2 regions of the Shewanella litorisediminis genome follow, and region 1 is predicted to be linked to the other one. Evidence: riboswitches for the same ligand, from Rfam matches in the RefSeq annotation. Region 1 holds a riboswitch; the other holds the start of a gene.

Region 1 (3,408 bases):
CCCTGTGGTTGGCAAATAGCGACACTATAACCATGTGGCTGCAGCTGAAGCCAGTACCCAAGTGCTTTTCATACTTCTCAATGCCCGGCTCTGTGGTAAAGTAATGGCGCTTATCGGTAGCAGGTTAATGAATCATAAGGACAAATTCGCACTCTGTGCGGTAATTTGGGCGATGGAGCCCGGCTTTAAGGAGAAACCATGGAATACTACATTGGCGCCTGGAAAAAATACGCGGACTTCACGGGGCGTGCCCGTCGCAAAGAGTTTTGGATGTTCTTTCTGTTCAACCTGATTGTGAGTGTGGGGATGAATCTGGTGGACATGGCCCTTGGCAGCATGCTGGTCGGTACCCTCTATTCATTGGCCGTATTTTTACCGTCTCTTGCCATAGGTGCCCGTCGTCTGCACGATACTGGCCGCAGCGGCTGGTGGCAGCTTATCGCGCTTATCCCCATCATAGGTATCATAGTGCTGATCGTGTTCTACTGTCAGGACAGTCAGGACGAGAACGACTACGGTGAAAACCCCAAGGCCTTTGCCTGATAGTCTGTGGGGAGGCTCTCCTCCCCCCATCAAAATGCCGTTTCAGGACGTTACGGTATGAGATTTCAAGGAAGCTGATGATGACCCGCTGCTTATTACTTCTTATTGGTTTACTGCCCGCCACCGGCGCACTTGCGCAAACTCAGGAGCTGTCACTGTTTGGCACGCCTTTCTCGTTTGAATTGCCGTCGGGGTGGAAATTGGCTGCCACCGAGGAAAGGACCGACATGGTGAGTGCTGAATTTGTGCCGGTCCAGGAAAACCTCAATCAATGGGGCGGGCTTATTTGTGTTCAAAGCTTTAAATTGAGTGATGATTCTCCCGCTCCGGAGGCCTTTCTGGATGGCCTGGCCAGGCAGTATCGGGGCAGCTGCGAGGGCGAAGTCACCTACGAAAAGTTGGGCGACGTTGATACCGACGGACATCCCGGTTTTCACGGTATTCTGGGTTGCAGTCGCATGCCCAATCAGCATGCCTCCCTTGAAGAGTCGCGCCCCTTTTTCACCAAGCCCGAAGGTGAGGTGGGTTATTACCGGGTGGTGAGCGGCCCCGGGCAGCTGGTGCTCATGCATAAATCCATGAGAGGCGATGTGTTTGCGGGGCAGAATATTCCGCTGACGTCGGCCAATCACAGCGAATTTATTGCCTCTGTTTTGCCCTTGCGCCTCAACTGAACGGCCACTCGTGCGAGACAAAGGCTTAGACTTTTATACGTTTAGACGTCTATAATGCGCGGCCGTCCATGAGTGACGGCCTCTTTATTGTCAGCCCTTTGGGTGCCCGCATTGGCGGGAGAATCGGGAAGTCGGTGTAAATCCGACACTGCCCCCGCAACGGTAATGATGCCTGGCATCTAAGTCCGGAGACCGGCCCAAATAAGGTATTGTCGTGGATTTCGGTGGGCAGATCCTTGACTGCGACAGCTTTTGGCATGTCGATGACCCATGCCCCGTTTCCCTTGATGGAGTGTAAGGAAAATGGGTACCAAACCTTCTTTGATTTCATTGGCGCTGGCCACAAGCCTGCTGTCATCTTTCGCCTCAGCACAGGCTCCTGTGGATGAACATCTGGTGGTCATTGGCCGTCAGGCCGATACCCCCCTCAATATTGCCGCCAATGTAGCGGTTATTACGGCCGAAGATATCGCCTTGAGCGGCGCGACCAGCCTTGCCGGATTGCTGCGCGGCCAGAGTGCCATACAAATAAGTGACAGCGGCACCGGGCCGGTATTCGCCATGCGCGGTTTTGGCGCTGGCCAGGCTGCCAACAACACCCTGGTGCTGGTGGATGGCCGCCGTCTCAACAATATTGATATTGCCGCTCCCAGCCTCAATGCCGTGTCATTGAGTCAGATTGAGCGTATCGAAGTGCTTTCTGGCAGCGCCGGTGTGCTCTATGGCGATCAGGCCGTTGGCGGCGTCATCAATATCATTACCAGGCGCAGTCAGGAAAGCACCGGCGGCGCCTCGCTCACTGGCGGCAGTTTCAGCACCCTTGGCACTGCCATGGATTTTTCGGCGGCGCTGAATGAGCGCTGGAATCTCTTTGTGGGTGGCAACTTCGATAAGAGCGATAACTACCGTGACCATGCCGTCAGCGAGTCAGGCTCTGTGCTGGGCCGCCTTGAATACCGTGGCGATGGGCAGCGCTTTTTTGCAGAAGCGTCCTATTACGATGATGACCGCGAACTTGCAGGTTCTCTCTCCGCAGAGGAACTCGACGCCAATCCCCGTCAGGCAAACGCCGCCAACAGCAGCGACTATCAGCATAATCTGACCAAGGCCGGCCGACTGGGATATGAGCACAACCTGACCGAACATTGGACATTGGCCGCGGATCTGGATGCCAGTGATACTCAGGTCAATTACATCAGCTGGGGCGGTGCGGGTGAAACCGAGCGCCAACTCATCAGCCTTTCTCCCAAAGCGATTGGCCGCTACCAGACTGACGATGGCGAACTCAAGCTGGTAACAGGTTTGGACCTGTCACGAGGCGAATCTGAATTTACCTCGGCTTATATGGAACGCGGCAACACCCAGGAACTCTGGGCCGCTTTTGCCCAGGCGTCGGTGCCTTTGACCAAGTCTCTGAGTTATGTGGTGGGTGGCCGCTACGCCGAAGTTCAGGACGATATTCGCGATCAAAATACCTTTCCACAGGGTGGCAAGCTGGATAATGACGCCCATGCGCTTGAGCTTGGCTTGAACTACCGTCCACTGCAGGGACACAGACTCTACCTGCGCGCTGAAGATAACTTCCGTTTTGCCAAGGTGGATGAGCAGGCCTACACCAGCCAGGATAGCCTAAAGCCTCAAACCGGTCGCAGCTATGAAGCAGGCTGGGACTATCAGGGCGCTCAGCAGGCATTGCGCCTGAGCCTCTACCGTTTAAGCCTGGAAGATGAAATCGTGTTTGACCCCAGCGCCGACACGCCCGTGGGTGGCTATTTCCCGGGGGCCAACATCAACGCCGATGAGTCGCGCCGATATGGTGCCATGTTGGATTGGGACTGGCAGCTGAACGATGCCATCAGCCTGGGCGCCGACTACCAGTATACTGATGCCGAATTTACCGCAGGTCTCAATGAGGGTAAGGCGCTGTCATGGGTCGCCAAACACAGCGGCCGTATGTATGTCTCTACCCAGTTTGCCGAGCATTGGTCGGCGTACGTGGATGCTGCCTACACGGGTGAGCGTTTTGTGGAAGGGGACAACGCCAATGTGGGCGAGCAGCTCGATTCTTTTTGGCTGACCAATGCCGCAGTCAGTTTCCGTAAGGATGCCCTGAGTGCCACCCTGAGAGTGGATAACCTGTTCGATGAAGCGTATGCCGCATCGGGTTTCTACAGTGACTGGGGCAATGGTT
Region 2 (3,408 bases), 1.9 Mb from region 1:
AGCCTAAGCCGGGTTGATGCCGCTGAAAAGGTAAAACCGGTACGGCACCCGCTTAATTTGATTTGGACATTTATACGTATAGACGTCCATAATACGCGAAACTTGGCTTTAGGGGCAAGCAGGGGTTCAGGGGCAAACCAGGGCTCAGGGGCAAGCGAGGTACCCGTCGGCATTGATGTAAAACCGGAATGAGGATAACGCGGTATGCACAGGCAAGCTGACCAGCCGAATGAACGGGAAAAGGACGTGGCGATTTTGCCCCGTGACATTATTTTCTGGCGCCATGGCCAGTGTGAAGATGGCGCTGTGCTGCGGGGCCGGAGTGATGCCCTGCCCAGTGAAAGTGCCCTGAGTGCCATTGCCGGCAAGGCCCGTGACATGGCAGTACCTGCCAAAATCATCTCATCACCCTTGCTGCGCTGCGCGCGGCTTGCGAATGCCTTGCAGGCAGAAATAACAGCCGCTCACCCCGAGGGCAATCCACCAGACATACTTATCGAGCCGCAGCTGACCGAGATGGACTTTGGCGTCTGGGATGGGCAGCCCATAGCACAGCTTTGGCAAACCGCTCCCATGGAGGCCTGGTGGCAAGACCCCTGGGCGATAACGCCCGAGGGCGGCGAGCCCATGGCTGCTTTTGAGGTCAGGGTGGCAGAGGCACTGCAAAGGCTGCTGTCGCACGCACCGCTTAATGATGGCAGGCCACTGTGGGTGGTTACCCACGGCGGTGTTATCCGTTGTCTGATGGCTGCTATTTTGGGGGCAGAAAGGGTCGCCGGCTTTTATCGGGCGCTGGAGCTGGATTACGGCGCCCGGGTTCACACCCGCTGGTACTGGACCGACAGCGGCTGGCAGGGGCGTTTACTTTGGGGGAGCTGAAGGCTTTGCTTACCACCAAGTCCCTTGCCCCTTTACCAAGTAGGTGAAAGGTCTGATAATCTGCGAGCCGGAGTCGTTTCTCCGGCCATTTACGCCAGGGGTGTCGGGGGCCATGCCAACCCGACATGAAAAGGGAACCGGGGACATACCATAAGGTATCAGCCCGGACTGTGCCCGCAACTGTGTGGGGGAATGCCCCCGAGTCAGGATACCTGCCCCTGTGCCTCTTTTATTTTCCCTGTCCGGGCGGGTTACCCGGTGGAGTGATATGAGCCAAATTGCCATGCCCGTTCCCCAGAGGGAACCCGGGCACTTGTTGTATGGGGTAGCACCATGACCCCGGCCATCGACGTCAGCAACCTCTGTTGGCGGGTTGGGGAGCGGCCGCTGCTGGACAGCGTAAGCTTTGCCCTGTCCGGAAACGGCATGTACGGGGTGATTGGCCCCAACGGAGCCGGCAAGTCATCCTTGCTACGTTGTCTGTACCGTTTTATTCGCCCCGACAGCGGCACCATACTGCTCAATGGTCAGGACATTCATCTCTATTCCAGACGCAGCTTTGCCCGCGCGGTGGCCGTGGTGCCCCAGGAATTACCCCCCCTGTTCGATCTCTCCACCGAGGCCGTAGTCGCCATGGGGCTTATCCCCTACAAGGGCTGGCTCGCTGCCGACAGCGCCGCCGACAAGGCCAGCATTGCAGCGGCTCTGGCGGAAGTGGGGCTCGACGGATATGGCCGCCAACCCTTTGGCAAACTGTCCGGCGGCGAAAAGCAGCGGGCACTCATTGCCCGGGCGCTGGTTCAAAAGCCGCAGTTTCTGATCCTGGATGAACCCACAAGCCACCTGGACGTACGCTTCCAGATTGAAGTGCTGGAACTCTTAAAGCGCCTGGATATCTGCGTGATTTGCACCATACACGACCTGAATCTGGCCAGTGCTCTGTGCGATGAGCTGCTGCTGATATCCCGTGGCCGCCTTGAGGCTTCGGGCACGCCCGCTGAGGTGCTTACCGAGGCCATGCTCGCTTCTGTGTTTGGGGTGTGCACTACGGTAGAGCCTCACCCTCAGCATGGTCGTCCCCTCATACATTACTACTACGGTTATGGCGGCCGAACGGCGTCTCAAGGTCCGAAAGAGGTGAGCCTGTGACTGCCATCAGAGCCCTGCTAACCCCCCTTGGACGCCGCGAGCTGATGGTGCTGGCGCTTATTCTGGCCTGTCTGTTGTCGCCTGTGTTTGCCAGCATTTTTGGCGCCGTGGATATAGGTTTTCGCGAGGCCATGTCGGTGTACCTGCATGCGCTGATTGGCGAGCGCCCGGTGGATGTCGCGTATCTCGACAGCCGCATTTTGCTGGAGCTGAGGTTGCCGCGCATACTGCTGGCCTTTGTGTGCGGCGCCGGGCTTGCGCTTTCCGGCTGGGCGCTGCAACTGGTGACCCGCAACCCACTGGCCGACCCTTATCTTTTTGGGATCAGCGCCGGTGCCAGCCTGGGGGCGATTGTGGTGCTGAGTCTTGGCATAACCCATGGGGTATTGCTCGCCATCGGCTTGCCGCTTGGGGCCTTTATCGGTGCCAGTGCCTCGGTATTGGTGGTACTCACCCTCAGTGGCTTTGGGCTGCAAAGTCAGGTGGAGCGCATGCTGCTTTCCGGGGTCGCCACCTCGTTTTTATTCGGCGCCCTCGGCAGTTTGCTTCTATATTTTTCAAGCCCCCAGGTAACGGCATCGGTGATATTCTGGAGCCTTGGCAGTTTTGCCCGTGCGGCCTGGGATATGCTCTGGTTGCCCTGGCTGGTGTTTGGCGCCTTTGTGGGCTTTTTGCTGCTGGTCACGCGACAGCTGTTTGCCCTCAGTGCCGGTGATGAAACCGCCCACGCCCTTGGGGTATCCGTGGCCAAACTGCGCATTATCAGTTTGCTGATGTGCTCTTTGATGACAGCCGTGCTGGTGGCCAGCTGCGGCGGCATTGGCTTTGTGGGACTGATGATCCCCCACATCGCCAGATTGCTGTTTCCCGGCAGTCAGTCGCTGCTGATTGTGGCCATGCTGGGTGGACTCTTTATGGTGTGGGTCGATGTGATGACCCGCAGTTTACTGCCGCCACAGGAGTTGCCTGTGGGGGTAATTACTGCCGTGGTTGGCAGTGTGTTTTTCCTGACGCTGCTCTTTAGCCGCAGGAGTGAATAAGGATATTGGATGTTTGATATAGCTCCCGTCAGCCGCGAGCGGGATGAGCAAATCCAGGCGCGCATCGACGATAAAACCAAGCCACGAGGGGCCCTTGGGGCGCTCGAACCCCTGGCGGCACACCTGGCGCGGCTGCTCGGCGAGTCGCCGGAAATCAAGCGCCCTGCCATGTTGGTGTTTGCCGCCGACCACGGCATAGCCAGTGCCGGTGTATCAATTGCACCGCCTGAGGTGACCGCCCAGATGGTGGCCAACTTTGCCGCCGGGGGCGCGGCCATCAATGTGTTTTGCCGCCAGCTCGGTTGGCAGCTGGAGATTATCGATGCCGGCATGCTCAGCG

Evidence for each region. A riboswitch is a leader RNA that binds a small molecule or an ion and turns the genes downstream of it on or off. The one in region 1 is predicted to bind cobalamin.
Region 2: it holds a riboswitch for cobalamin, as region 1 does, so the genes downstream of both, JQC75_RS03570 (ABC transporter ATP-binding protein) here and JQC75_RS13720 (TonB-dependent receptor) in region 1, are expected to answer to the same signal.

The regions. Positions count from the first base shown of each region.
Region 1 is NZ_CP069213.1:3,120,230-3,123,637, reverse strand. It holds gene JQC75_RS13730 (DUF805 domain-containing protein) at 199-543, shown strand; gene JQC75_RS13725 (hypothetical protein) at 621-1,217, shown strand; cobalamin riboswitch at 1,302-1,432, shown strand; gene JQC75_RS13720 (TonB-dependent receptor) at 1,521-3,408, shown strand, end outside.
Region 2 is NZ_CP069213.1:818,126-821,533, forward strand. It holds gene JQC75_RS03565 (histidine phosphatase family protein) at 205-879, shown strand; cobalamin riboswitch at 961-1,113, shown strand; gene JQC75_RS03570 (ABC transporter ATP-binding protein) at 1,213-2,028, shown strand; gene JQC75_RS03575 (FecCD family ABC transporter permease) at 2,073-3,068, shown strand; gene cobT (nicotinate-nucleotide--dimethylbenzimidazole phosphoribosyltransferase) at 3,078-3,408, shown strand, end outside.